DNA from 2 places in the Litoribacillus peritrichatus genome. Region 1 is predicted to be linked to the other one. Evidence: predicted binding sites of a transcription regulator. Region 1 holds the regulator's gene; the other holds the start of a gene.
What was found. Region 1 encodes sigma-54, which starts transcription at its own class of promoters, with help from an activator protein. Its sites were predicted from a motif close to TGGCACNNNNNTTGCTNT; they were not measured.
Positions count from the first base shown of each region.

Region 2: a site for sigma-54 is predicted at 13,818-13,835, ahead of glnL (nitrogen regulation protein NR(II)). Genes of this name have one in related genera too.

Region 1 is NZ_BAABBN010000015.1:85,751-101,114, forward strand. It holds gene yjgA (ribosome biogenesis factor YjgA) at 1-261, opposite strand, end outside; gene mgtE (magnesium transporter) at 309-1,682, opposite strand; gene ABD744_RS19750 (HPr family phosphocarrier protein) at 1,875-2,144, opposite strand; gene rapZ (RNase adapter RapZ) at 2,221-3,069, opposite strand; gene ptsN (PTS IIA-like nitrogen regulatory protein PtsN) at 3,108-3,554, opposite strand; gene hpf (ribosome hibernation-promoting factor, HPF/YfiA family) at 3,601-3,888, opposite strand; gene ABD744_RS19770 (RNA polymerase factor sigma-54) at 4,025-5,542, opposite strand; gene lptB (LPS export ABC transporter ATP-binding protein) at 5,703-6,428, opposite strand; gene lptA (lipopolysaccharide transport periplasmic protein LptA) at 6,443-6,985, opposite strand; gene lptC (LPS export ABC transporter periplasmic protein LptC) at 6,969-7,547, opposite strand; gene ABD744_RS19790 (KdsC family phosphatase) at 7,574-8,098, opposite strand; gene ABD744_RS19795 (KpsF/GutQ family sugar-phosphate isomerase) at 8,189-9,157, opposite strand; gene ABD744_RS19800 (calcium/sodium antiporter) at 9,260-10,276, opposite strand; gene ABD744_RS19805 (MlaC/ttg2D family ABC transporter substrate-binding protein) at 10,496-11,314, shown strand; gene ABD744_RS19810 (BolA family protein) at 11,429-11,662, shown strand; gene murA (UDP-N-acetylglucosamine 1-carboxyvinyltransferase) at 11,715-12,977, shown strand; gene hisG (ATP phosphoribosyltransferase) at 12,995-13,648, shown strand; gene hisD (histidinol dehydrogenase) at 13,726-15,027, shown strand; gene ABD744_RS19830 (trypsin-like peptidase domain-containing protein) at 15,121-15,364, opposite strand, start outside.
Region 2 is NZ_BAABBN010000007.1:924,631-939,994, forward strand. It holds gene ABD744_RS13880 (GspE/PulE family protein) at 1-978, shown strand, start outside; gene ABD744_RS13885 (type II secretion system F family protein) at 978-2,201, shown strand; gene ABD744_RS13890 (prepilin-type N-terminal cleavage/methylation domain-containing protein) at 2,398-2,913, shown strand; gene ABD744_RS13895 (pilin) at 3,065-3,514, shown strand; gene ABD744_RS13900 (pilus assembly FimT family protein) at 3,529-3,999, shown strand; gene ABD744_RS13905 (prepilin-type N-terminal cleavage/methylation domain-containing protein) at 3,996-4,478, shown strand; gene ABD744_RS13910 (prepilin-type N-terminal cleavage/methylation domain-containing protein) at 4,489-5,418, shown strand; gene ABD744_RS13915 (hypothetical protein) at 5,415-5,867, shown strand; gene ABD744_RS13920 (DUF6701 domain-containing protein) at 5,944-10,554, shown strand; gene ABD744_RS13925 (TatD family nuclease-associated radical SAM protein) at 10,656-11,270, shown strand; gene glnG (nitrogen regulation protein NR(I)) at 11,283-12,716, opposite strand; gene glnL (nitrogen regulation protein NR(II)) at 12,713-13,786, opposite strand; gene ABD744_RS13940 (DUF4124 domain-containing protein) at 13,982-14,524, opposite strand; gene glnA (glutamate--ammonia ligase) at 14,713-15,364, opposite strand, start outside.

The DNA of each region.
Region 1 (15,364 bases):
GGCTTCGGCATCCACTTCACGCATGAGCTTACCGATGTATTGCATATGGCGACGTTTGGCTTCGTTTTGCTTGAGACGCTTGTGTTCGACAATGGCTTCATGCAAGTCGTCAGTCAGATTCAACGCATCCAATACCGACTTTTTTTGCTCGATCAGTTGCTTGCCTATTTCCTGTAGTTCAAGCGCTTCTCGTTTAAGTTGAGATTTACTGATGATTTCGATTTCGTCGTCTTCAAATACTTCGCGTTTTTTACGTGCCATGGAATTCAGTGCCTTGATTTATTTGGGGCGGAAACGGGTTACTGTGCTTATGCTAAATTATAAAATAAGGTAGCCATGCCTAAAAATACCAGGTAGCCAACCACGTCCGTAATGGTCGTGAGTAACACACTTCCGGCAAGTGCCGGGTCAATATTCATTGATTTTAACAAAGACGGAAGCATACTGCCCGAAAATACCGCGATAACCAGATTGATAAGCAAGGCTCCGCCGATAATAAAGCCGATGGTGATGTCCGAAAACCACAGCGCGGCCGTAATGGCAACGGCGCTGCCCCAGAGCAAACCGTTTATCAGCCCTACTAAAATCTCACGGCTCAGTAACCAGCTTAAGTTGTTGTTCCTGATGTGCCCGGTCGCAATGCCGCGAATGACCAAGGTCAGTGTTTGACTGCCGGCGATTCCGCCCATGCTGGCGACGATAGGCATTAAGATAGCGAGGGCCACCACTTTTTCCAGTGTTGCTTCGAACATCCCGATAACGGCCGAGGCTAAAAATGCTGTGAGTAAGTTTATTCCCAACCAGACTGCGCGTCTGCGACTGGTTTTGAAAACCGGAGCAAAAATGTCGTCTTCTTCATCCAGGCCGGCCATGCTCATAAGGGAGTGATCGGCATCCTCACGGATAACATCAACTACATCATCAATGGTGATCCGGCCAAGCAGTTTGCCGTTTCCGTCGACGACGGGGGCAGTAACCAAATCTTCCCGTTCAAACAATTGTGCGACCTGGTCATCCGGTGTGTCTGCTGTGATTCGGTGAAAATCAGTTTCCATGATTTCACGTACCGTGATCGACGGGTCGGAAACCAATAAGATAGAAATAGGTAATAGTCCGATAAGCTCGTCTTTTCGGTTCACTACGATCAGGTTATCGGTGGTTGCTGGTATGCTTTCGTGCCTGCGAAGGTACCTTAACACCACGTCGAGGGTAATGTCCGCTCGAATGGTGACGGTATCGGTATTCATCAGGCCGCCAGCGGTATCTTCCGGGTAGGACAGAATGGCCTCTACTCGCTGACGATTTTGATCGTCCATGACGTTCAGAACGTCTTGGGTAACTTTTTCAGGAAGTACCTGAAGTATGTCTACGGCATCGTCAATGTCGATGTCACCATCAACGGTCACATCTGCCACTTCTTCGGCACTCATGTCTCGCAGAACGTCTGCAATCAGCTCATCACCGAGAAAGGGAAGAATTTTACTTTGACGCTTCTTATCGAGCAGTTCCCATAAAATCTTACGGGTACGCGGCGGCGATGATTCGAGCAGGTGGCCGAGTTCTGCTCTGGAAAGTGTATGGTTAAGCATACGACTGACCTGATTGAGCGCTCCGGATTCCAGTGCTCTGTTAAGCGTCCTCATTCGAGAAGAGCTTGATTTATTGGTCAGTGTTGCTGCCATATATCACGCCTGCGAAAAGATAAGTGTTCGTTCGAAATTTTTATAACAGAAGGCCGTTGGGCGTTTTGTTTGTTTGATCTCTGTGCTGTGAACGACGGTTTCTTTTGTCTTTTTCAGGTTTATCAGAGATGTTTGTTTATGATGAATAGTATAAAAGTAAAATGAAGATGTAGTGTATTGATTTTGTTAAATTTACTCAGGTTCATCAAATCGGTCTGCGATCAGGTTTTCCAAGGCCTCAAGTGCGCTTCCCTGGTCATCGCCTTTGGCGGTAATCACCAGGTCGGTACCGCAGGATGCAGCCAGCATCATAACCGCCATGATGCTTTTACCGTTGGCGGTTTGAGCGCCTTTTTGTATGGAAATGTCAGAAGAAAAACTGGAAGCCGTATTGACCAGTTTGGCGGCAGCGCGTGCATGAAGTCCTAATTTATTGATTAAGGTTACTTCAATTTGCTGCATGTACATGTTTTCCTTTCGAGTGTGAATCTGATCGAGCATCTAAACTGGAAGTTGTTGATAATATTATAAATATTATTTAAAGCTGTATGTGCTTTAAATGAACTTCAGAATATAGCGTATTGAAGTATTTAGTCAATTGTTCTGCAATATAAACAGAACGGTGACAGCCTCCGGTACAACCAATGGAGATGGTGATATACGCTCTGCCGCTTTTCTTATACATGGGCACCCAGTATTCAATGAAGCCTTGTATGTCGGCCAGCATTTTTTTTGAGCTGTCATGGTGACTTAAAAATTCGGCAATTTCCGGGTCTTTTCCATTAAAGTTACGAAGACTCGGTTCCCAGTAGGGGTTGGGTAGGCAGCGTACATCGAACATTAAGTCGCTGTCGGTTGGGACCCCGTACTTAAATCCAAATGATTGAATCAGCAAAGAAACTTCATGGGACTGATGGACGGTAATGCGATTTCGAATTAAGTCTCTAAGGTCATGGATGGACATATTCGATGTGTCAACAACCAGATCCGCTGCGTCCATCAGAGGCGTTAACAGTTCTTTGTCTTTTTGGATGGCTTCCCTCAGGGAGCGTTGTTCTGAAGTAAGCGGATGCTTTCGGCGAGATGCGTTGTAACGTTTGACTAAGATATCTTCGCAGCTGTCTAAAAAGATGATCTGGTGTTCGATGTTGTATTCTGTGAGGGCTGCCAGCAGGTTATTCAGCTGGTCTGAGTCCCCTGAAAAGTTGCGAACATCAATACTAACGGCGGTGTTTTCATACTCCACATGGTTAGCAATGTTTTTTATCAGGTCGGTAAGTAAAGGTCTGGGTAAATTATCAATGCAATAGAAACCGCAATCTTCCAGAGCGTGAAGGGCGGAACTTTTACCAGAGCCAGAGCGGCCGCTTATTAGTATCATTTTCATAACGAGGGTCTAACTCTTACTCTAGGTTAAATCCAAAATTAATCAGTGATTGCTCTGAAGAGTTCGGAATCGGTTGTGGTCGACCTTAATTTATCCCTAAACTCAGGACTGCTGAACTTGCCTGCTATGGTTGCAAGTATGTCCAAATGTTCGTCATTGGCTTCTTGCGGCACAATCAGCGCAAAGACCAAGTCCACTTTTTGTTTATCCAGAGAGTCAAAATCAATCGGTGTCTCCAGTAATAGAAGCACCCCGGTTGGCTGTTTGCAAGCGGCTAACCGACAGTGGGGTATCCCAATACCGTCGCCAAGGCCTGTACTGCCAAGACGCTCTCTTTCAATAAATGCGTCAAAAATTTCGTGCTCAGAGGGACCTGCCAGTGTCTCGGAAAATATTTTTGAAAGTTCTTCTATGGTTCTTTTTTTGCTTTGGCAGGAAGCGCACCTTAAGGTGCGCTCTGGTAGTAATATGGTTTTTAAATCCATTCAATGCTGCTCATCACGTTCTTTTATCATCGCAGCTACATGTGGTTTAACGGGCCTTGGCTTTTTCTTTATGCTTAATCAGTTGGCGATCCAGCTTATCAGCCAGAGCATCGATTGCTGCGTACAAATCGTCATGCTCTGCGTTAGCAAACACCTCTCCACCGGTTACATGTAACTTGGCTTCTGCTTGTTGTCTTAGTTTTTCTACGCTTAAGGTAACTTGAACGTTGGTTATCTGGTCATAGTGTCGCTCAAGTCGGTCTAATTTGGAAGTAACATATTCGCGAATGTTGGGTGTTAATTCGAGGTGTTGGCCACTGATGTTTACTTGCATATACGGACTCCTTAAATTTGTATATTGTGGTCCAGTGATTTTCCAGTTTCGATGTGCAAACCAGAGGGGTCTGCCGCCCCTTCACCTTTAATATAGCCCCTGCGTTCTTCGAATACAATGATATGTATCAAGTTGTTTAAACCAAACGTTTACGCTCGTTCGATGGTGGTATGTTCATGGCTTCACGGTATTTTGCAATGGTTCGACGAGCAACTTTAATGCCCTGGTCTCCCAGCAAGGTCGCGATTTTGTTATCGCTCAGCGGTTTTTTGGCGTTCTCGGCTGCGACCAGTTTTTTAATGATGGCGCGGATCGCCGTAGAGGAGCATTCCCCGCCGGAGGTTGTGCTCACATGGCTTGAAAAGAAGTACTTTAGTTCGAAAATACCGCGTGGCGTATGGATGTATTTTTGAGTGGTCACCCGGGAAATGGTGGACTCGTGCATTTCCACAGCTTCAGCAATATCGTGCAGAACTAATGGTTTCATTGCTTCATCACCGTAGTCTAAAAAGCCACGTTGATGCTCCATGATTTTGGTCGATACTTTCAGCAATGTCTCATTTCGGCTCTGAAGGCTTTTGAGGAACCATTTGGCTTCCTGCATGTTGTCTTTCAGGAACGTATTATCGGTGCTGTTATCCGCTCTGCGTATCAATGACGCATAGCTTGGGTTGATTCGAATCTTAGGGGTGATTTCGGGGTTGAGATCCACCCGCCAGCGACCCTGTATTTTTTGAACGACCACATCGGGTACAACATAGTCGGGGGTTTGTTGGTCAATCTGTTCACCGGGACGAGGGTGAAGGGTTTGAATTAAATCAATGATCTTCTTCAGTACATCTTCTTTGAGACGTGCTTTTCGCATGATGCCGGCAAAATCTTTGTTGCCGAGCAATTCGAGGTAGCGTAAAACCACAATTTTGGCTTCAGGCAAATGCGGTGTTTCAGGAGGCATTTGATTGAGCTGAACCTGAAGGCATTCCTGAAGGCTTCTGGCGCCGGTACCAACCGGGTCAAAGCGTTGGATCAAAGTCAGAACCGCTTCCACTTCGTCCGTTTCAACTTGTTCTTCGTCAGGCAGGTTGAGTTCCTGATTAACGCTGATGCAGATGTCTTCAACAGACGTCTGAAGGTATCCGTCGGTATCGATACCATCAATGATGTTTTCGGCAATGACTTTGTCTGTGTCCGTCATTGGCGTCAGGTTCAGCTGCCAGCTCAAGTGATCTTGTAAGGTTTCGGTGACGGAATTTCTGGATTCGAAATCGAAACCGTCGTCGTCAGAGGGTGCGACGGCGGAAGTCGGGGTGTGTTGATAAATGTCGTCCCAGCCGGTATCAATACCAAGGTCTTCCGGGATGTCGTTGTTCCATTCCCCTTCGGCTGAAACTTCGTCAGTATTGGTGTTGTTGATTTCTTCTTGTTCGGCGCTTGGTTGTTGATCCAGAGGTTTTTCAGCCATTTTGTCTTCAATGGACTGTTGCGGGCCTTGTTCGAAATCTTCTTCCACTTCAAGCATCGGGTTGTTTTCTAATGCTTGTTGAATTTCTTGCTGAAGGTCGAGGGTCGATAATTGCAGTAAGCGAATTGCTTGTTGCAACTGAGGGGTCATCGTCAGGGATTGACCCATCTTGAGCTGAAGCGATGTTTTCATAAATTACAACGTATCCTTATGCTTTCACTCAGCATGTATGGTGTACCTAAAAGTATCTAAAATAAAATCCATACAAGCAATTTATTTGCCATTGGCAACCAAGTATAAACCAAAAAAAAAGCGACAGTGTTGATTTGTGTGTCTTGTTTGTCTCAAAACCTCAGAGATTGAAGTTTTCTCCCAGGTAAATATCTTTTACTTTTTGATTGTTGAGTACATCTTCACTTTGGCCCTGGGCAATGATGTGTCCTTCGCCAACAATGTAGGCCTGATCACAGATGCCGAGCGTTTCTCGGACATTATGGTCGGTAATCAGAACACCAATCCCCAACCCTTTTAAGTGATTAATAATGCCTTGAATGTCATTGACTGAAATAGGGTCGACACCTGCAAAAGGCTCATCCAAAAGAATAAACTGTGGGTCGGTGGCTAACGCTCTGGCAATCTCAACGCGACGTCGTTCACCGCCTGACAAACTCATACCCAATGAATCCCTAATGTGGGTAATGTGAAATTCCTGAAGCAGGTATTCGAGCTTTTCTTGCTTTTGTGCTTTGGATAATTCGGTTCTCAGCTCTAAAATGCCGTAAATGTTCTGTGATACCGTCAGTTTTCTGAAAATGGAAGCTTCTTGGGGCAGGTAGCCTAACCCTGCTTCAGCTCGTCCGTGCATGGGGTAGTGGGTGATGTCTTTGCCATCAATGCTGACAGTGCCATTATCGGGCTTAACCAAACCTACAATCATGTAAAAGCAGGTGGTTTTACCTGCGCCGTTTGGGCCGAGCAGGCCAACCACTTCGCCGCTGGATACGGAGAGTGAAACGTCCTGAATGATCTTTCTTGATTTATAACTCTTGGCCAGATGTTTGGCTTCCAAAATACTCATACGATGAAGGGCCTTTATTTCTGGGGTTCAGAGTCAGACGATTTGTCTTTGATCTGGGGGTTGATTATAAATTTAACTCGAGAATCGCCAGGGTTGGTTTTCGGGTCGCTTGCACTGGCCTTCAGTTCTCCTGTATCCAGGGAGTAGGTGATTTTATTACTTTCTAAAACGTCTTCGCCGCGAAAGACTTTACCGTTGCCTGTTACGATGGCGTTGTTCTCTTTGACTTTGAGGTCAAGCTTGTTGCCTTCGATGTGGGTTGGTTCTTCACCGGGATTCAGAATTTGCTGGTATTTGGCTGGGCTACCAAAGGCTTCCATGCGGGTCACTTCGTTGTTTTCTGAATACAGAAAGACTTTGTCTGCCCGTAATTCTGCGGTGCCCTGAATGATGATGACGTTTCCTGTGTATTCAGATACGCCGGTCTTGTTGTTCATTTTTGCCTGATCGGCTTCCAGTTTGATCGGTTGGGTTTTATCTTCAGGCAATGCCCAAAGAGAAGCTGAGAAGCTTAAAGCAATCAGAAGGGCTGTCAGACGTTTATTGTTGAACTTCATGCGTTCCTCGAACATTGGATTTCAATAAAGTATCACCGGATTCAAAGTCAGTACGGAAACCTTTCGTTTCGATATAGCTGTTTGCCGAATGAATAATGGTTAAGACGTCGTTTTCTGCGTAATTCTTATTTGGGTAAATTGTCAGCGTGGAAGCACGTAATGTCAGCTTTTGGTTGTCGGCCGTAGTTCGAACGATTTCAACCTGATCGTTCAGGGTGATCTTATCTGTCTTCAGGTTGGCCTCTCCGGTTAGGGAGGAAGCGTGCCAATTAAGACCAGGCTGTTGATTGGTCAGGTCTGGCTTAATGAGGTAAGCCAAGTCGTCTTTTTTATAGTGGTCAATCTGGTTGGCCACCAGATGGTATTGAAGGTCGCCGGTTTCGTTGTAATGATCCGACGCTGAGTTTATCAGCGTCAGATCCGGTGTGGATTGCGGCTGATACGATGCAGTAACAATTTTGTTGCCTTCTTCGGACCAGCTTAGCCAGACAACAATAAGCACGGTGGCGACGATCACCGGTAGTGTCTTAATGGCTCGAATGATCTTATCTGAACGTTTCATGATGGGCTGGCCGAATCTGACGTTTGCTACTTGAGGTACTCTGCATGTGCAGCAGCAAGTGTTCCTTGAGCTTTCATAATCAGCTCGCATAACTCTCTGACTGCGCCTTTGCCTCCGGCTTTTGTGGTGCAGTGATGGGCGTGTTCTTTAATGATATCGGCACCGTTAGGCACTGTTACACCCAAACCTACATTTCTGATGACCGGAAGGTCAGGCAGATCATCACCGATGTGAGCAATTTGATCAAGCTCAAGGTTTAAATCTTTTGCTATGTCTTTGATGGCGTTGATTTTATCTTCCCGTCCCTGATAGAGGATATCAATGCCTAAGTTTTTGGCCCGTTGCTCGACCATGGGGGATTTCCGGCCGGTAATGATGGCAATCTTAACGCCGCTGTTCTGAAGCATTTTAATGCCTTGACCATCAAGAATGTTGAATGGCTTGATTTCCTGACCTTCGGAGGTAAAAAGTAAGGTGCCGTCCGTCATAACGCCATCCACATCGCAAGACAGCAGTTTAATTTTTTCAGCGCGTTCAAACAAATTGCTCATGATTTACGTCCAGGCATCCAGTTTCAGGTTCGTTACGTTCATTTGGCTATCTATTGCATTACAAACTATTGCATTACAAAGTGCATTGAATTACATAATGCCTGCTTTAAGCAGGTCATGCATATTCAGGGCGCCAACCACACGTTTATTTTCATCGGTTACGAAAAGTCCGTTGATGGACTTGGTTTCCATGATGTTGAGCGCTTCAGCGGCCAGAATTTTTGGCCCACAGGTAACTCCGGTGGTGGTCATTACATCTTTAATTTTGGAAACATGCAGATCGGTTTCATTATCCAGAATTCGGCGTAAATCACCGTCTGTGAACACACCGACAAGCTTGTCTTCTTCGACAATGGCTGTCATGCCCAGCTTCTTGCGGGTGACTTCCAGAAGCGCGTCTCGAATGAGCGTATCAGGGGAAACTTTAGGGATGTCATTGCCTTTGTGCATCAGGTCTTCGACTTTGAGTAGCAGGCGTCGACCCAGTGCTCCGCCGGGATGAGAAAAGGCAAAGTCTTCTGCGGTGAAGCCTTTCGCTTCAAGCAGTGCTACGGCTAGGGCATCCCCCATCGCCAATGTTGCGGTCGTACTTGCGGTAGGCGCTAACCCTAAAGGACAGGCTTCTTCTTTTACAGAAATATCAAGGTTCACTACAGCGGCCTTGGCCATAGTAGAGCTAGGATTACCCGTGATGCTGATCATCGGCGCTTTCATACGTTTAATCAGTGGCAGAATAGTGACGACTTCACTGGTATTCCCCGAATTTGAAATGGCAATGACGACGTCGTTCGGCGTGATCATCCCTAAGTCGCCGTGGCTTGCTTCGCCCGGGTGAACAAAGAATGAAGGTGTTCCGGTACTGGCCAGGGTCGCGGCCATTTTTTTTCCAATGTGGCCGGATTTCCCCATTCCTGTCACTACCACTCGACCTGTGCATTTAATGAGTAAATCACAAGCCGTTGTAAAATCTTCGCCCAATCGTTCGTTTAATTGGTTGACGGCTTCCGCTTCAATGGACAGTGTGCGTCTTGCGGATGCAATGAAATCAAAATCTGTCATGTTGTACCTTGAGTCAAATACAAAGAGTAAAAACGTATCCCATATTGGTATTGGGTGTTATTCGCTAAGCCGTTAACGGTGCTATTCACAAATTAGAATTCACTAATTTGCACCGACGCTGCTTAAATAAAGCTGAACCATATATGCAGTGTAGCCAATCAAAAAAATCAAACCGTGTACCCGTGTCAGTTGTCCGGTCTGCGCGACACCGGTTGAGGTTTGTTTGGTTCTGCCCTGAATAAAGATGAATAATGCCAGTGCTAACGTCAGAGCCAACATCACAAAGTAATCTCTTGAAAATCCAACCGGTTCAATAGGGGTTAGGGTGATCAAGCCAGGAACTGATAAAACGGTCATCAGGTTGAACAAGTTGGAGCCAATGATGTTGCCTATGGCCAGGTCATGATGGCCTTTAAGGGCACTGGCGACGGAAGCTGCCAATTCTGGCAGACTGGTGCCAATCGCGACAATGGTCAAACCGATCACCAGTTCACTGATGCCGAACTCGCGAGCGATGCCGGAAGCACCCCAAACCAAACCGTGGGCGCTGGCGATGAGCATGACCAGGCTGATAAATAACATGCCCCAGGCTTTGGTCAGGCTCATTTCTGGCAGGTCGGCAATTTCTTCTTCAAACTCATTTTCAGCGGCATCGTGTTCGTTGCCGGCCTGGTGTGAAAACTTGTGAAAAATAAACAGGGTGACAGGCATCATGGCCAGTAAGATGATGCCGTCGATCATGTCCAGTTTCAGGTCATACATTAATACGCCTGTGACGCCAGTAACAACCAATAATAAAGGCAGTTCGCGTTTGATTAATCCTGAGCGAATAGGCAGGGCGCATACCAGCGCGGTAATTCCCAGAACCAGCCCGATGTTGGCGATGTTTGATCCTACTGCGTTGCCGACGGCAAGGCCGGGTGCATCGTTCAGTGCCGAATTGATGGCAACCATGATTTCAGGGGCTGATGTACCAAAGCTGACGACGGTCAGGCCGATCATCAATGTTGACATGCCAAGCATTTTTGCGGTGGAAGCCGCAGAATTTACAAATTGATCTGAACTCCAGACTAGGATAATGAGTCCAAGGACAATAGCTATGATGTTGTATATCAGCATTTTAATTAGTTCCGATGAATGACGGTGGTTCAGAAAACTATTTTTAAACCACGGTCAAAGAGGGATTTCTCTTTATCGTTCATAACGCGTGGTCTTTAATTGGCGAACAGGCCAATAAATTCAGGCGCTGATTGTATAGTTTTCATTGTTAATTGGCTAACGCAGAAAAGCACGAATGTTGAGTTGGTTGGTTTTGTTTGCTGGACTAGAGTACAGCCGATGAAGAATGTTACAATGTCGCGGTTATGGGGTAAGGGAAGTCTGGGATTTTGTATCAAGGAGATTTTGGTGAATAAAGTGGCTCGATTGAGTGCGGTTTGTATAGCTATGTTTTGGTCTGTTTTTACAGCCCAGACGTTGAGCGCAAATACCGCCAATAATGATGATCTGAATGGTGTGATCGAAGTGAACGAGTACACCGGACCAGAAAAGTCGGTTTGGGAAACCACGCGAATACTTCTGAAGATTATTGAAGAAGAGCGTGAAAGTTATCTAAATACACCGACCAAGTTTTATGAGCGGGTTGCTGAAGCGCTTGAGCCTGTAGTGGGATTCAGACGCATTGCTGCTATGGTAATGGGGTCTTATTACAAAAAGTCATCCAAGGCGGATCGTAAAAAATTCTCCGATGCTTTTCAGCGTAGCCTGGTTGAAACCTACTCGGGTGGATTGATTGAATACGAAGGTTACAAAATCAGCATCAAACAAGGTGCGCCGATACCTGACGGCAAAAGAACGGCGGTTGTTAATGTTGAAATTACTACGTCGAGCGGCACTCAAGTACCTTTGAAGTACAGCATGTATAAAACCAAGTCTGGTTTGTGGAAAGTACAGAATGTAACCGTTGCAGGCATTAATGTGGGCTTGTTGTATCGCCAGCAGTTTGCCAGGAAAGTTGCGGAAGCGAACGGTGATATCAGCCAAGTGGTTGCAAATTGGTCATCACGTTTGGATATTGATGTAGAAAATGCTCAATTGGAACTGGAATCTGAACCGGACGACGCTGAAAGTACTCAGCAAAATGCAGAAGCTGAGTAGTTTTTTATACAGCAAATAAACATATATATTGCCTCGCCTGAAGTGTTCAGCCGGGGCGTTCATTTTGATGAACAGTGTAAAAACATTGTTTAATTTTGGTTAATTGAGGTTGTGATGGAAGTAGGTGATGTTAAAGCTTTGTTGGCGGCAGAGTTTCCGAATGCCCAGGTGGATGCTTCTACAGACGGGTACCACTATGAAGTAACCGTGATCGCTGAAGAGTTTGAAAGTCTGAATGCGGTTAAGCGTCAGCAAGCCGTATATAAAGCACTGAATGCTCAAATTCAGGACGGCACCATTCATGCGGTTAAGATCAAAGCTTTGACGCCTGCGGAAGCCGGTCAATAAATTCAGGTTATATCGACCTGAACTCTTTCCTTTTTATTTGGTGAATATATAAATGGATAAGTTAGTCATTCGTGGAGGCAGAAAGCTGTCCGGTGAGATTCGTGCATCTGGTGCTAAGAACTCAGCGTTGCCGATCATTGCCTCTGCTTTGCTATCCAGTGAAAATGTGATTATTCGCAACTTGCCTCACCTGCAAGATATTACAACCATGATTAATCTTCTTGGCTCTATGGGTGTTGAGCCAGTGGTAAATGAAGATTTAAGCGTGGAGCTTGACAGTAATCAGATTAAATCGGTTGTAGCGCCTTACGAACTGGTGAAAACCATGCGTGCATCGATTTTGGTTCTCGGGCCTTTGTTGGCCAAGAACGGGTATGCTGAGGTTTCTTTGCCTGGCGGTTGTGCCATTGGTAGTCGTCCCGTGGATTTGCATATCCGTGGCTTGGAAGCGATGGGGGCCGACGTTGTTGTTGAAGATGGTTACATCAAAGCCAAAACGGATGGTCGTTTAAAAGGCGCCAATGTCTTCTTTGATACCGTGACGGTAACGGGGACTGAAAACATCTTGATGGCTGCAACCTTGGCCGATGGTATAACAACCATTGAAAACGCAGCGCGTGAGCCGGAAGTGGTGGATCTTGCCGAATGTCTGATCGCCATGGGTGCAGAAATTGAAGGTCACGGCACGGATACCATTAAAGTTACGGGTGTGGAAAAACTTCATGGCTGTGATTATTCCGTGTTGCCAGACCGAATTGAAACCGGTACGTATCTGGTTGCTGCGGCAGTCACCGGCGGAAAAGTGAAAGTCAAAGACACTCGCCCGGACATACTGGATGCTGTGTTGGTCAAGTTGGAAGAGGCTGGCGCTAAAATTGAGACCGGTGAAAACTGGATTTCTCTGGATATGGAAGGCAGAGAACTCAAAGCGGTCTCATTAAAAACGGCGCCTTACCCTGCATTCCCTACCGATATGCAGGCTCAGTTTGTGGCCTTAAATGCGGTGGCCAATGGCACCAGTACTGTGATTGAAACCATTTTTGAAAACCGTTTCATGCATGTGCAGGAAATGATGCGAATGGGGGCCGACATTACCGTTGAAGGCAATACGGCTATTATTCGAGGCTTGAAAGAGCTGCATGCTGCGCCGGTCATGGCGACGGACTTACGTGCTTCGGCCAGCTTGGTCATCGCAGGTTTGGTGGCTTCCGGTGAAACTGTCATCGACCGAATTTATCATATTGATCGTGGTTATGAGTGTATTGAAGAAAAGCTTCAATTGCTTGGCGCAAATATTTCACGATTACCTGAATAGGACTGGATTGATCACCCATGGATCAGACATTAACCATTGCTCTGTCGAAAGGGCGTATTTTAAAAGACACTCTACCTTTGCTAAAAGCAGCAGGTATTGAGCCTGTTGAAGATATTTTTAAGAGCCGGAAACTGATTTTCGAAACGAACGTTCCTGGTGTGAATTTGGTGATTATCCGTGCTACGGATGTGCCTTCGTACGTTGAACTGGGTGCGGCTGATCTTGGCGTATCAGGTAAAGACGTTTTGATGGAGCATGGCGGTGACGGCATGTATGAATTGGTTGACCTGAATATTGCCCGTTGCAAATTGATGACGGCAGGCAAAGACGGTGTGGAGCCGGAAGGTCGGCTTAAGGTTGCAACCAAGTTTGTCAATGTCACCAAGCGTTATTACGCAGAGTTGGGTCGTCAGGTGGACATCATCAAACTGTATGGTGCGATGGAGTTAGCGCCTATTATGGGGTTGGCCGATCGTATCGTTGATATCGTAGATACAGGCAACACACTTCGAGCCAATGGTTTGCAGCCGCTTGAATCCATTGCTGATATCAGCAGTCGTTTGGTGGCAGGCAAGTCGGCTTATAAAAATAAGCACCACTTGATTCAGCCCATTATCGAACGCTTGAATAAAGCGATCGAAGAAGCGAAAACGTTGGAAGAAGCAAGTTAGGTTTTGGGTGGCAGCGTTTTATGCGTTGCCTGCTCAGAATGGCATACAGTTTTATTCGGAATAATAGAAAGACGCATATGATCCAGATTAAAAGATTAGCAACAAGTGACAATGATTTTGATACTCAACTGACAGAGCTGACTGCGTGGGAAGGTGTTTCAGACGCAGAAGTAAATCAACGAGTGCATGATATTGTGCATGATGTTCGCTCCAAAGGGGATCAGGCGTTAATTGAATATTCCAACCGGTTTGACCGCCTGACGCTTTCAGACTCCAGTGAACTGGAAATCCCTAAAGCCGAGCTGCAAGCGGCTTTGGATGGCTTGCCTGCAAATGAACGAGAAGCACTGGAAACGGCGGCGCAACGCGTCAGAAGTTACCATGAAAAACAGTTGCAGACCTCTTGGGATTACAAGGAAGCCGATGGCACAGTGTTAGGCCAGAAGATCACACCCATGGACAAAGTGGGGCTGTATGTTCCGGGTGGCAAAGCATCTTACCCTTCGTCGGTACTGATGAACGCGTTACCCGCCAAAGTAGCGGGCGTTGAAGAACTGATCATGGTGGTGCCGACTCCGGATAATGAAATCAATCCTTTGGTGTTGGCAGCAGCGGCAGTGACCGGCGTTGATCGGGTGTTTCGCATTGGTGGTGCTCAAGCAGTTGCAGCGCTTGCTTATGGTACAGAGTCGGTGCCTCGTGTGGATAAGATCGTTGGTCCTGGTAACATTTACGTTGCGACTGCCAAGCGCATGGTCTTCGGTACGGTGGGTATCGACATGATTGCCGGCCCTTCTGAGATTTTGGTGGTCTGTGATGGTGAAACAAACCCGGACTGGATTGCGATGGATTTATTCTCGCAAGCCGAGCACGATGAAGATGCCCAATCCATCCTGATTGCAACCAGCCAAGAGTATTTGGATCAGGTTCAGGCCTCAATCGAGGCGTTATTGCCGACCATGGAGCGACAAGAAATTATTCGTACTTCGTTGGTTGAGCGAGGCGCGTTTGTGTTGGTGGACGATTTGGATCAGGCATGTGAGGTGGTCAATAAAATTGCACCGGAACACCTGGAGTTGTCTGTTGAAGATCCGGAAGCACTATTACCTAAGATTCGCCATGCCGGTGCTATTTTTATGGGGCGCTACACGGCCGAAGCTTTAGGTGATTACTGTGCTGGCCCGAATCACGTATTACCAACCTCTGGCACGGCAAGGTTTTCTTCACCTTTGGGTGTTTATGATTTCCAGAAAAAGTCTTCGATCATTCATTTCTCGGCCGACGGTGCTTCAGAAATGGGGAAAGTCGCCTCTGTGCTGGCACGAGGTGAGAGCTTAACTGCTCACGCACGTTCCGCCGAATACCGAATTAAAGATTAAAGCATGTAAGTTGTTAGCGCAGGCCATAAAAAAACGGCGATCATTGATCGCCGTTTTTTATTGAAAGAAATGTGTTTGAAAGTGGTTAATTACTTACCTTAGATTCGGGTGCTCAGAGGCAATGACGGTGCTCTTAAGCGCGTTATTCATTCGCATTAACCTGATCTCTACTTCGTCGTTGGGTCTGACCATGGCCACTTGTCGGCTGGCAGAACGAAAGCTGGCCACTGCGACACCGCTGATGTGAGTAATGATGTCTCCCGGTAATAGCCCGGCTTCGTGGGCGGGACTGTCTTTGAAGATTTTTGTGATCAAAATACCGTGGTGATAAGGAATA
Region 2 (15,364 bases), on a different contig from region 1:
ATGGATAAGCTGGGTATGCCGGATGATATTCGCCTGCGAATCGAGACTTTGATTCAGCGCCCTCATGGCATGATTCTGGTGACCGGCCCCACCGGTAGTGGTAAGACGACCACCTTGTATTCTGCACTGACGCTGTTAAACAAGCCGGAAAAGAAAATCATCACCGCAGAAGACCCGATTGAATATCGGCTGCCTCGAATTACTCAGGTTCAGGTTAATACTAAGGTGGGGCTGACATTTTCCTCCGTACTGCGAACGGCATTGCGTCAAGACCCGGACATCATTCTGGTGGGCGAAATGCGAGATCAGGAAACCGCAGAAATCGGCTTGCGTGCGGCCATGACAGGGCATCTGGTGTTATCCACATTACACACCAATGATTCAATTTCGACGGCAATGCGTTTAATAGATATGGGGTGTGACGCCTATTTAGTGGCGTCTTCCTTACGTGCCATCGTTGCTCAACGATTGATTCGAAAAATTTGTGAATATTGTGCTGAGCCAGACCAATTGTCCATTCAGGAAAAGGCCTGGGTCAAAAATATCAGCCCAGCCAGTTTGGACGCGCCGTTTATTAAAGGGCGGGGTTGTCACCAGTGTAATAACACCGGCTATTCCGGACGTATTGGTGTCTATGAATTGCTGGAAATGGACGAGGCGATGCTGGATGCACTTCGTCGCAATAATGCCTCTGAATTTGCTAAAGCGGCCAATGCCAATCCGTATTATGTATCGCTGACTGAGTGTGCCATGTCTTATGCCAGAGCGGGTGTGACATCGGTGCATGAAGTTTTCCGTATCAGTGCTTCTTTGGATGAGCGTGTTGCTTTTACTCCGCCACCTCCACCGGCTGAGCCTGATAACACGCCAAGCACTAGACAAGCTGTTCCGGAAGAGGGATCTAAGGTAAAACCAACAGCGGATACCTCGGGCGAGATTTCAATGGATCTGGACTTACCGGATTTTGGTGATCTTTAATGGCAACGTTCAGCTATGTAGGGCGAAACGCTCAGGGAGGAAAAGTTGAAGGGACGTTGGAAGCCGCCAACTCCGATGCGGCGGCAGGCGTTCTGCAGTCGAAACAGCTGATACCTGTTCGCATTGTTGAGGTTGAAGCGCAGGTTTCTAATGACATTGATTTAAAGAAATTTTTGCCAAAGCCGAAAGTTACGCTCGACGATTTAAGTATGTTTTGTCGTCAAATGCATGCGTTAAGTCGTTCGGGTATGCCCATCGTCAGTGCCATTAACGGCTTGGCAGAAACTTCAAAAAATGAACGTTTGGCGGAAGTGTTACGCAGCATTTCAAGTGAACTGGTGACAGGGATGGCTTTGGCGACCGCCATGCAACGCCATAAAGATGTCTTTTCTCATATTTTCATCAGTATGGTGCATGTGGGAGAAAGCACCGGGCGGCTGGATGATGCCTTTAAAAAGCTGGTGGATCACGTTGAACTGGAGAGAAAAACCCGAAGCCGGGTGAAACAGGCAATGCGTTACCCGTTAACCGTGGTTTTAGCGATCACTGCGGCGATGTTTATTATTAATTTGTTTGTGATTCCCCAGTTTTCGAAAGTGTTTACTAAGCTGGGTGCCGACTTACCGGTACCGACTCAGATTTTGATCGCCACTTCGGCATTTACAGTGGATTATTGGTGGTTGATTTTGGGGGCACTGGTGATTGCCTTTGTGGGTTTTCGTTATTACATCAAAACCGACGACGGTGAGCTTTGGTGGGATCGGGTGAAACTGAAGCTGCCCTTGATGGGGAAGATTTTTGAAAAAGTGGCTTTGAGCCGTTTCGCCCGGTCGTTTGCGATGATGTCGGAGTCCGGCGTGCCGATTTTACAGGGGCTGAACATCATTAAATCCAGCATTGGCAATCGCTATATCAGCAATGCCATTGATGGCATGCGAATCGGCATTGAACGGGGTGACTCGCTGGCCAGAACCTCAGCCGCCAGTGGTATGTTTACGCCGTTAATTCTTCAGATGATCGCCGTGGGTGAAGAAACCGGCTCGGTTGATAAACTTCTTCACGATGTGGCCGATTTCTATGAAGAAGAAGTAGATTACGACCTGAATACTTTGTCTCAGGCGGTGGAGCCGATTTTATTGGTGTTCATGGGCATTATGGTGGTCGTGTTGGCGCTGGGTGTTTTCTTGCCAATGTGGGAACTGAGTTCTGCGATGAAACGGTAAATTCACAGCAAGATAGCCGTTAATCAAGAATTATGAATGGATTGTCTGAAAAGTGTTAGAAGTTTGTTTTGTTCTATAATTGAAACATTGTATTTGTAGGATATTAGCTATACTTTGGTATATCTATTATTAATAATGGTTTCTAACCTTTTGATGATAAACGCTTTTGTTAACTTAAGTTGCGGAATGTAACAGAATGATAAATCAAAAAGGTTTTACGCTGATTGAGTTCGTTGTGGTAATTGCTATTATCGCCATTCTGGCGGCTGTGGCGCTTCCCCGAATGATGGACGCACAAGATAACGCCCATGAGTCCTCAGTGGCTGGCGTTGGCGGTGCACTTGCTTCTTCGGTTATTTTGGTGCGATCTCAGTGGGTGGCGAACGGGTTCAGTGGTGCCGTGGATGAAGTCATTGGTTATGGCAATGACGATGTGGCGACCAGCAGTGATGGTTGGCCTACTGATGCAGGCCAGGGGACGGGATCGAATAACTCCGACGTGATGGACAGTGCCGAGCGCTGTAAACGTGTCTGGGATGCCCTGTTAGTGGACAATGCACCATCGGCCGATAATGACTTACTGAACGACCCGGATTATCAGGTGGATACGATCAGTGGCAATTGTCGCTTTACGTATCGCCGAACCGACGACGGTTTTAACATCGAATACAATGCCCGCAATGGCGCGGTTATTACGGACTTGGATGATTAGGTCGCTGAATAAGTGCCGCTGAACGAATGCCTTAGTAGAAAAGCGGTTGAGACAGAACACAAGAATCTATTTCACGGCCAGGATGCTGTGAAGCTATTTGGATAAACTTAAAACGGATAATACGAAAGATTTTCTCAGAGGAACGTTAAATATGAAAAAACAACAAGCTGGCTTTACGTTAATTGAATTGGTCATGGTGATTGTGATCTTGGGTATCTTGTCTGCGTTTGCGCTGCCAAGGTTTGCGGATTTGGGCGGTGATGCTAACGAGGCGGTTCGTGATGCTGGCGTAGGAGCAACAAGATCCGCAGCTTCTATTGTGCATTCTTCATGGTTAGCGGGTGGCAGCTCTGGTGCATCAGTAACTTTGGAAGGAACTACAGTTGCTGTAAATGGTTTTGGCTATCCAACAAATACTGCAGCGGGTATTGGAGCCGCCGCTAGTTTAGCTGATGATTATACTGTTTCTGCATCTGCGGCTACCTCAATTACCTATCATCCTTCAAGCGCAGCCAATACTTGTACCTTTACGTATACTCTGGGCGCATCCGGTGGTGTTACTGTAGCGACTTCCGGTACTGCTGCAGATAACGGTTGCTAATTAAGTAATCCATAATGCCAAAAAAGAGTAAAGGCTTTACTTTAATTGAATTGGTGATGGTGATTATTATCCTGGGGGTGCTTGCTGCAACGGCTATCCCCAGGTTTGCAGATCAAAGCGCTTATGATGAGCGCTTTTTTTATGAAAATGTGATGGCGGGTCTACGTCATGCGCACAAGCTGGCAATGAGTTCCGGTTGTCGTGTTCAGTTTCAACGCTCTGGAACTGGTTTTGAATTACTGCAAGATGATAACTGCTTTAACGCAGTGGCACCTGCCTATGGCACGAAGGTTTTGCGCCCAGGTGGAGACACGGAATACGTGGTGGATGGCAGTACCGGAGACTGGGATTCAGACATCAACCCTTTGATTTTTACGGCCGCAGGTCAGGTGATGAATTCAGGGGGCGCGGTTCAAGCCTCAACAACGCTGACGGTCGGTGACAGAACTATCATCATTGACGGCCATACGGGGTACATTCGATGAGTTCTCGAACCTTGTACTCAAGCCAATTTGGCATGACTCTGGTGGAAATGGTGATTGCCATTGCAATCGCAGGTATTGCCATTGCCGGGTTAACTTCTTCGTTCAGCTCCATTGTTGGCCGTACGGCCGACCCCATGATTTTGACGCAGGCGCAGATTTCAGCTGAATCTTTAATGGAAGAAATTCTTTTAAAGCCCTTTGCAGACCCAAATACCGGACTGGTTTGTACAACGAATGAGGCGGCACGTGCAGATAAAAATGACGTGTGTGATTACCAAGGATATACAAGCTCAGGCATTACCGACCAAAACGATAATCCTGTAGTCGGGCTGGAAAACTATGATGTGTCTGTCACTGTGGTTAGCTCCGCGTTTGGTTCAGCGCCGGTTGTTCCTGCGTCTGCAAGTTTATTGGTGACGGTGACCGTTACCAATCCGTTGGGCAGTGACGTTGTGCTTTCAGCATACCGTACTCAATAGAGAGGTGGTGATGAATAACGCTTCTCAGATCCAGAACTCTTATAGAAACAATAAACCATCCCAGCAAGGTTTCACCCTGATTGAATTGATTATCGTGATTACCATTGCGGGTATAGTGGCGGTGTTAGCTGCGACCATCATGGGCAATCAAATGCAGGCCTTTGTGGATTTAACCCGACGGGCAGAGCTTGTGGATAATGCCGAAACGGCGGTTCGGCAAATCACTCGCGATGTTCGCCATGCGTTACCGAATAGTGTGCGAATCACCACCAACAGCGGTAATCAGTTTTTAGAGTTTGTTCCTATCATTGGCGCAGGTCGATATCGGACAGCAGTAGGGTCTGGTGCAGGGGAAACAGACATACTGGACTTTTCGACGTCGGATTCTACCTTTCAGTTATTAGGTGCGTCTTCCGCTTACCCTACCTTTGATAGTAGTTCACGGATGGTGGTGTATAACATCGGCCAGAAAACGGCATCGGGTGACCCGGTAGACGGAGCGAATGTCTACGGTAATTTTGTCAGTGCTTCGGGCGGTGTCCCTGTGCTTAATAGTCATGTGATTACTGATGCGGGAATGTCGAGAACGGACGATATTGTGACGATCACCGGTGGCCATCAGTTTGCGTTTGAGTCACCACAAAAGCGGTTTTATGTGGTGGAAGACGCGACATCCTATATTTGTGATATCTCGAATCAAGAAATTTTAAAGCACGATGGCTATAGCTTTGGGGCAACTCAGGGCGATGATATCAATAGCCCGCCTTTATCCTTGGCTGCTCAGAAATCCACTTTGGTTGAGAATGTCTCGGCCTGCTCTTTTACTTATGATGCCGGGAATGCGCAGCGCTCCGGCTTGGTAACGTTACGAATTACACTGGAAGATGCCGGTGAACGTGTGACCTTGGTTCACCAGATTCATGTGGATAACGCGCCATGAGGAATACAGCACCCAAACTGGCGCTATCCGGGCAATCCGGCTTTGCTTTGCCTGCGGTTATTTTTCTTATTGTCATTGTCGCGTTAATCATTGCCGCACTTGAACGTATCAGTAACAATCAAACGGCCATATCCACTATGGGTTTGCAAAGTTCTCGTGCTTACATGGCGGCTTATTCCGGGGTGGAGTGGGCGGCTTATCAAGTTCAAATCATAACCTTGCCTACAGATCCTTCTTGTCCTCCTTTAGGAAAAATAACTGGATTGGATTTATACGGTTTTGAGGTGTCGGTATCTTCGTGCACAGAAACTAATTTTGTTGAAGGATCAACTAATATTTCTTCGTTTGAAGTAACTGTTTTAGCGACGTATGGTGGTACAGGCCAATATGGTAAAAGCCCGGACTTTGCCTCGCGAGAACTGACGGTGTCTATGGTAGTGGAAAACTAGCCTGGTGCTTCGCCAGCAGGGGATAAATTGTCGTTAGTCTAAACTCATAAAATCGGAATTATCATAAGGAGTGAGCATGAGCAGGGGTTATGCCTTTATAAAATTATTCACGGGCGTGATCTGGGCTTGTTTCAGTTCGGTATTGTGGGCTGCCAGTTGTATTGATGTTTTTCCTGATTCGGACACGTCAAATACTACTGAACAGTTAAATGTTCCCAGTTGGTCTTCTTCAACGCACCTGACCAAAACGAATGGCAGCGATGATTTTGCGCCTGGCGATCATTTCTTTGCATCAGGGCAGTTGAGTGGTAATTATGACTTAAACAGTACGGGTGTGTCCGCACGGCTGTATTTTACATCCTTAACCGTTTCTGGTTCAGTTCAAATCAATGCGGGGGGGAACCCGGAAGATTTGATCATCGTGGTTGATGGGCCAATTACCATTTCTGGGTCACCAACTGTCAATGCAATTATGTATTCGACAAACACGATATCAGTAAATGGAGGCTTTACGTTTAATGGCTCTGCAACATCCGAGGGGAGTCTGAATTTAAACAGTGGTGCTTCTGTTAGCTACGATAGCGATTACATTACCAATGCAGATTTCGGCACGTTATGTTCAAACATTAATCCGGTAGCGTACTGGTCGTTTAATAATATTGTGGATCAAACGGTGCCCGATGACTCAGGAAATGGTCACGACGGTACACTCGGTAATAACTCTTCTTCGAATAATGACGAACCGCTCTCTCAATGTGGTGCGTACCTTGAATATGACGGCTCTGATGATTTCGTGAATGTGCCTGATCACAATGATTTGGATATTTCTGAAGAGCTGACGGTTGCCGTTTGGATTCGGCCGGAAAAAATTCCTTCATCCGGACTCATGACCATCGTATCCAAAGATGAAAATTTTGAGTTTCATGTGAATTCATCGGGCCAGATAAACTGGTGGTGGAACAACAGTTCAGGCTCAACGAGAGAGTTTAATTCTACGGGAACGGTACCTGTGGATGAGTGGACGCACGTTGCGATCGTTTATTCAAAGAGTGCCGGTAATCAGACCATTTACCTTAATGGCGTTGCCAGCGGTAGCCGAAGCTTCAGCGAAGACCTGAGAAACAACTCAGATCCTCTTCAGATCGGCAACGATCAGTTTTTCAGTGGTCGATACTTTCAGGGCGATCTGGATGAAGTGTATGTTTATGATCAGGCACTTACCCAAGCCGAAGTTCAAGACTTAATGCTGGTGGAGCCGGATTTCTGTGGAACCGATGATGCTTTAGCGTATTACATCTTTGATAATGAAACATGGAATGGGACGGTAGGGGAGGTATCCGATGGGAGTGGCAACGGTGCAGATGCGACCGCAGTTAATGGCACTTTGAATCTGGAAGCTACTCCGGCGATTGATGGTACACCTGGTACTTGTCAATACGGAGGGTTTGATGGTCAGAATGATTACTTAGTGACGGAAGATTCAGCTTCTGAACTTCAATTGGGCGGAGATTATTCAACCGCAGTTTGGGTGCAAGGCTCTGCGGTGGTGGATCAGAACCAATGGGCTGGTATTTATACGCGCACGAACGCCTCTGGGTCCGCGAATCACTGGAATCTTCAGCGGCAGGACAATAATGATGTCCTGGTTGTTTATCATAATAACGCCAGTTGGAATACCGGAATCAGTTTAACGCAGGTAAGTAATGGTTGGCACCATGTGGGCATTACTTATTCCGGAACAACGATCACCTCATATCTGGATGGTGTTCAAGTCAGCTCTTCTACATTTTCTACGGCGACAGTCACAGGGACTGGCCATTTGAATATTGGGGCCGACAGAACGCAAAGTGCTAATTTTGTTTGGAATGGACTCATTGATGAGTTGTTCATTTTTGATCAAGCCATCAGCGCTGAAGACATGGCGGCACTTTATAACCAAACGCGCCCTTGTACGTTTACAGGCTCGTGCACTTCTTCTGATTATCAGGACACCTTCTCTACCGCAAGCTACAACAACTCAGACGGCAGCTCTGATTGGTCTGCAAACAGCTGGGTCGAAATTAATGATGATGACTCCCCTAGTGGCGGGCGAATCCGAATTACAGGTGGCGAACTGGAAATTCGTGGAGGAGGTGGTTCGCAACGACAAATCTATCGTTCAGCGGATATAAGAAATAACGTGAATGCTCAGCTTCAATTTGATATACGGGACTCCAATGCAGAAAGCAATGATGAACTGAGTGTTCATATTTATAACGGCTCCAGTTGGACGCTATTAGAAACATTTGATGGCAACGTGGCCGACTCCACCAAAACATATGATATTACTGCATACGTAAGTACAGACACCCGGGTTCGTTTTACTGAAGATTCAAATAATGGCAATGATCGTTTTTATATCGATAATTTAAGTATCACAGGGGATTGTCTTGCCGGTATTGATCATCTTGAGATCAGTGCTGCTTCTGACGGAAGTACTTGTAATCCACTTGCTGTAACGATACGAGCCTGTGAAGACAGTGCAGTTCCTTGTACTACGCTGGTGGATGATTATGAAGAATCAGTCGACTTGACCATTTCCACGAACCGGGGCGATTGGTCAATTAATGATGGTCAGGGTATTTTGACCGACCCTTCTTCAGATGACGGCGCGGCAACTTATCAGTTTCATACCGATGATAATGGTGATGCAATACTGGATCTGAGTTATATCTACGCCGATCAAATCAAAATAACCGCTTCGGATGCGACCAACAGTTTATCGGTTGTATCACCAACGATTACCTTTTCTGACAATGCTTTTGTATTGAACTGGGATGATACCGGGTCGAGTGATACCGTGGCGATTGCTGGTCGAGATCATGGGTTAACCGCGACTTATGTACGAAGAGACCCCATTTCGGGAGACTGCGGAACCGTTGCTTCTTACGATGGCCCGCAAACGGTGTCTGTAAGTCATACGCATTCTGGTGCCTATTCGCCAGTTCCTTCTGCGCCCGGCTTGACCGATGTGGTGGGAGGTAATTCGGTAACTTCGCCAGATACTGGCTTTTCTGTGGAATTTGATCAGGGTGTTGCTGATCTAGCACTTACTACGTCCGATGTTGGCCAGTACACAATTTCATTGTCTGATTCGAGTGGTTTTGTGAAAGATGATGCTGGGAACCCGATTACTATTACAGGCTCTTCTGCTCAGGTAACTGTAAGGCCGTTTGCTTTTGCAGTGGATGTTGGTGATGACTGTTCTGTTTCGTCACCATACCCAGGTGATAGGCATTCAGGTACTAATACAAGTGTATCAACTGGGCCGTCAAGTACGCCGGGTTTTATATCTGCTGGTGTTGACTTAAATTTATCTCTTAAAGCTGTAGCTTATAGCGCAGGGCAAGATGCTAATAGTGATGGGATACCTGATGACTTTAGTGTACTGCATGATAATGTATGTTTACCTTCTTTTGGTCATGAAGTCTCTCCTATAGCTGTTTCTTTATCTATTAGTGACTCTTTACCGGATACTTCTTCAGGTGGAGTTCAAGGGAGCCTTTCTACAACGTCTGTCACAGGTTTTTCAGGTGGGCTGAAGTCTCAAGCTATCAATTATGATGAAGTAGGCATCATCGATTTGGATGCCTCTTTAACTAACTATTTGGGTGTAAGTGGGGCTAATGCATCTGGACAACTCTATGACTTGGGGCGCTTTTATCCAAGTTATTTCAATGTAACGCATTCACCTTCTCCTGTCTTGGACGATGCCACAGGCTGGATGTGCAACTTTACTTATCAAAGTCAAAACTTCCAGTTTGAAAATGATCTTGTTCTTACGTTGACGGCTTATGAAGCAGGGGGGGATGTTGTTCAAAACTACGGTGGCGAAGGTACAGGTGAAGATTATTTTAAACTGACAGGGCTCGATCCTCAGGACGTCAATAATTTAAGTGTGTCTGATAATGTGACGGGAGTGAACCCTACACTGGCTTTTGATCAAAGTGTATCTACTGCCGTAATTACGGAAGCGGGTGATTATGATGGAGATGCGGTCATAACGTTCAGTGGATTTTTGTTTTCTTATTTAAGGGGGGCTAATAAGGCGAGTGGTGCAGGGGATATCCCTTTCAATGCAGACTTAGATTGGATTTTGGATAAGGGCGAACTGACAGACTCTGATGGTGCGTGTTTGAGCACACAGCTAGATCCCGCGACTTGCCTGGATTACACCATTGCTAATATCACAGGCACTCAAATTCGCTATGGCCGGGCCACGGTTAGCAATAACAATGGTTCGGAATTGTTGAATCTTGAGTTGCCTGTACAGATTGAAGAGTGGATGGAAACAGCCGCTTCAAGTGGGCAGTACTCGTTTCAGGTGAATGATGAAGATAATTGTTCCGGTACTTGGGTTGCTGGTGATGTGACTTTATCTAATTATCAGGGTGATTTGAGTGAATTACCTGCGCCAGGGGAAACAACTGTAAGTTTAGGTTCTTTTAACGATGGTGAAGGTGTGATTATTTTATCTCCACCTGGAGCAGGGAATGACGGCAGTGTGAATGTCACTTTGGATGTTGAAGACTGGTTAAAATACGATTTCTATGGTCGAGGTAATGAAAATCCAACCGGCACAGGTACCTTTGGCATATTCCCTGGTCGGAAACCCATATTCTATTTGCGGGAAAGCTATCAAAACTAATTATCCATTAGTTGAATGAGCGCTGATGTGCATCAGTGCTGACAGCGACCCTTTTGGTTAATAATTCGCCTAAATTGGCTTTTACTGATCGGGAGGCTCGCATGACAGACGCCATTCAGAATACGACGTTGGTGTATGATATTGGTGACAGGCGTTACATCAATCTGACCAATGCCTGTACCTTGAAGTGCAGTTTTTGCCCAAAAAACCAAGGCTCGATGCAGGTGCATGATTTTCAGCTGGATATGAAGAAACAGCCTAAAGCCAGTGAAGTTATTGATGCGTTGGGGGATTTAACCGATATTTCAGAGGTCGTATTTTGTGGTTATGGTGAGTCAACCCTCAGGCTGGGGCCTCTCATTGAAATTGCGGCTTACGTGAAATGGCAGGGCATACCGGTTCGGGTAAATACCGACGGGTTAGCGAATTTGGTGCATGGCAGAAATGTGTTGCCTGAAATGGCGAAGGTCGTGGACGCCCTGTCTATCTCCCTCAATGCTCAAAATGAAACGGTGTACAATCGCCATTGTTTACCCTCCAAAAAAGGCGCGTATCAGGCGCTTCTTGAATTCATCAGGGCGGCACCGCTTTATATTGAGAAAGTGGAAGTTTCTGCAATTGATGGGCTAGAAGGAGTGGATATCGAGGCGTGTCGTCGCATTGTAGAAAACGCCGGCGCTCAATTTAAGCGCCGGGTATTGGATGAAGTTGGTTAAGTTGCTGAGCGATCAATGATCGCCATCTTCATCCGGGTGGTCTTTGGTTTCCAGACCAAGCTCTTTGATCTTACGTGTCAGCGTATTTCGGCCCCAACCCAGTAGGATGGATGCATCGCGTTTGCGGCCAGCCGTGTGCTTTAACGCTGCTTCTATCATGATGCGTTCAAATGCCGGTACGGCATCATCCAAAACGCCCTGTTTGCCTTTGGATAATTCTTGATCTGCCCAGTTACTGAGCGCAGCTTCCCAGTTGCTGGAGGAGGTGTGAACGTTTTGTTCGTCCAGCAATTCAGGAGGTAGGTCTGAGATGTGTACTTCGCGACCCGAGGCCATCACGGTCAGCCAGCGGCAGGTGTTTTCAAGCTGTCGCACGTTGCCCTGCCAAGGCATACTGGACATGTACTCATAGGCTTCTTCCGTTAAAACTTTGGCCTCGACATTTAATTCGCGGGCCGCTTTGGCCAGGAAAAATTCCGCCAGTTTCGGAATGTCTTCACGGCGATCAGAAAGCTTTGGAATATGAATACGAATCACATTTAAGCGGTGGAATAAATCCTCACGGAACATTCCGGCTTCAACCAGCTTTTCAAGGTCTTGGTGCGTTGCTGCGATGATTCGGACGTCTACTTTGACCGGGGTGTGGCCGCCTACGCGATAGAATTCGCCATCGGCCAAAACGCGTAACAGACGGGTTTGCGTTTCTGCTGGCATGTCTCCGATTTCATCAAGAAACAGGGTGCCGCCATCGGCTTGTTCGAAACGGCCCCGACGTTGCCCGGCGGCACCGGTAAAAGCGCCTTTTTCGTGACCGAACAGTTCGGATTCAATCAAGTCTTTTGGAATTGCAGCCATGTTCAACGGGATGAACTCTTTGGTTCGGCGTGGGCTGTGTTTATGCAAGGCGTGGGCGACCAGTTCTTTACCTGTACCGGATTCACCGTTAATCAGTACGGTGATGTTGGATTGGGACAGTCGGCCAATGGCTCGAAACACTTCCTGCATCGCCGGTGCTTCACCAATGATTTCTGTGCCCGGCTCATTGATGGCATTGAAGGTTTCTTCTTTTTGCTCTTGAGCGTGCGTTAAGGCGCGCTTCACCAGAGTAACCGCATCGTCAATATCAAACGGTTTTGGCAGGTATTCGAAGGCTCCGCGCTGATAGGATTTTACTGCGCTGTCGAGGTCTGAGTGTGCCGTCATGATGATGACCGGAATTTCAGGGTGCTCTGTTTGGATTTGATCGAGCATATCCAAACCATCTACGCCAGGCATACGGATATCACTGATGATGACATCGGGCTGACTGTGCTGGAGTTTTTTCAGAATCTCATCACCGGATTCAAAGCTACTGGTGGGTAAGTTGGCTTGTGAAAGGGCTTTTTCGAGTACCCAACGAATTGAACGGTCATCATCCACGATCCATACATTATTCGTTTTGTTCATGACGTTAGCTCCAAAGGTAGATAGATGGTGAAAGCGGTGTTGCCAGGTTCACTCGCGCACTCAATTAATCCTTCATGTTGAGTGACTATGGATTGTGCGATGGAAAGGCCTAAGCCAGTGCCCTCGGCACGTCCGCTGATCATTGGATAGAAAATGTTTTCCAGGATTTCTTTGGGTATGCCAGGGCCGTTATCAATGATATCGAGCTGGCAGACCAGTCTGTGTCGTTCAGAGCCGATCGTAAATTGGCGTAAGGCTCTGGTTTTGAAACAAATTCGGGGGTCTGAAATATTGTTTTCCTGAAGCGCCTGCATGGCGTTTCGGCTGATGTTCAGAATAACCTGAATCAGCTGGGATGGGTCGGCATCAAACTCGGGGATACTTGGGTCATAGTCACGGACTAAGGTGATTGAGCCTTTGGTTTCTGCTTCAATCAGAGCATGAACGCGTTCCAGTATTTCGTGAATGTTGGTTTCAATTCGTTCCGGCAGCTTTCTTGGGCCAAGCATTTGGTCGACCAGGCTTCTTAAGCGGTCGGTTTCTTCAATGATGACATTGGTAAACTCGGCCAGTTGTGGGTCTGCGAGTTCTCGTTCCAGCAGTTGTGCGGCACCACGAATGCCACCCAAAGGATTTTTGACTTCGTGCGCTAAACCCCGGATTAATTCTTGGGTGGTGGCCTGCTTCGCTTTCATGTCTTCTTCACGTGAAATTCGAATCAGGCGATCCCGGGACTGCAGTTCCATCAACAAGTGAATATTGCCATTGGGCTCGGTGATCGGGGTCACGACGTAGTCGATCATGATTGGATCGTTGCCCGGTATAAACAGCGTTGCTTCGCGTTTGCTGAATGGGTGTCCTCGCTTTACGGCAGCCTCAAGCAATTCTGTGTTGTCCTCATCATCAGAAAATAAGGCGCTGATGTGCATGCTAAGTACTCTGCGTGCGCTTGCTTTGAACAGCATTTCCGCTGCTGGATTCATATAATTGATGGTCAGTTGAGGCGAAAGCTCAATGACGGAAGTACTGAGGTTATCAATAATTCGCTTGTGTGAAATTTTATAATCCATAATGGTGCACGCTATAAGTGATTATCAAGATAAAGCAAGAACCAAGCCAGCTTGAAAATGGATTGCTTAGGCGCTTCTGGCGTTGATGTGGTGCGATTTAGGGCGTTGAATCCCCTACCTAGTGATAAAACCTAAGTATATTTTAGGGCAGTTAGAATTTTAATGCACTAAAACGGTGCTTTCTGAATATGGGGTTTATCTGGGTTGTTTGCGTTTAACCTGGGCGCGGTGCACATGGATTGTAATCGCCGGGCTTTGAAGGATGCTTTTACCTTGTTTATTGAGGATCTGCACTGAAAGGCTGTGTGTGCCCCGGTTTACATTTTGAACATTGAACTGGCTGTGACTGGTTGGCGCGCCGGTGGCTGACCCGTCAATTAGGAGCTGGTATTTATCTCCGGATTTTAAGGGAGGGTTGGAGCTGACGTTAACAGAAAAACTGCCTCCGGTGCCGTGGATGTTGGTGTCGTGTTCTGGTGAGTCTATTGTGACGCTGCTGTATTTGGCCGTTGTTTCGACGGAGGTTTGCGGGGCGCTTTCTTCAGCTTCTGGCGCTTGGTATGCGGGTGCTTTGTATGGGTGGAGAGGCTCAATGTTGAGTACTTCTGCGTTCGGGTGAGGTTGGTCTGAATAAACAACGGTTCCGTCTGGTGTTACCCACTTATAAACTTTTGCCTGTGCATGAGGTGCGCTTGCAATGAGGGCAGTAAGCAGAAAGATTGAAAGTTGTTTAGGCATAGAATTGGCCGACTCAAGTTTATAGTTCATTGCTTTAGTTAAGCAGAGATAAAGTGCAAGAAGTCGGGTAGATGGCATTTGGCAGACCAAATGAGGAACTTTCAGGCACTGGATAGTTTCCAGTATAGTAATAAAAAAGCCTCCCGTGTGGGAGGCTTTTTTGTGTTCTAATCAATCAAAATGAGAGATTAAACACTGTAGTACATGTCAAACTCAACTGGGTGAGTTGTCATGTTCAGACGCTCAACTTCTTCAGTCTTAAGCTCGATGTATGCATCGATCATGTCGTCTGTAAATACGCCGCCTTCAGTCAAGAATGCACGGTCTTCGTCAAGAGCTTTAAGCGCTTGGTCGAAAGATTCAGCAACTGTTGGGATTGCTAGTGCTTCTTCAGCTGGTAGATCATACAAATCTTTATCAGCAGGATCGCCAGGGTGGATCTTGTTCTTAACACCGTCGATACCAGCCATAAGCATTGCAGAGAATGCCAAGTATGGGTTAGCGGTTGGATCAGGGAAACGTGCTTCGATACGCTTGCCTTTTGGAGACGCAACGTAAGGAATACGGATAGAAGCAGAACGGTTACGAGCTGAGTAAGCTAGCATAACTGGTGCTTCGAAACCTGGAACAAGACGCTTGTATGAGTTAGTAGAAGCGTTTGCAAAAGCGTTGATCGCGCGAGCGTGCTTGATGATACCACCGATGTAGTATAGAGCAGTTTCGCTTAGACCAGCGTAGCCGTCACCAGCAAACATGTTCTCGCCGTCTTTCCAGAAAGACTGGTGAACGTGCATACCAGAACCGTTGTCACCAACAAGAGGCTTAGGCATGAAAGTAGCA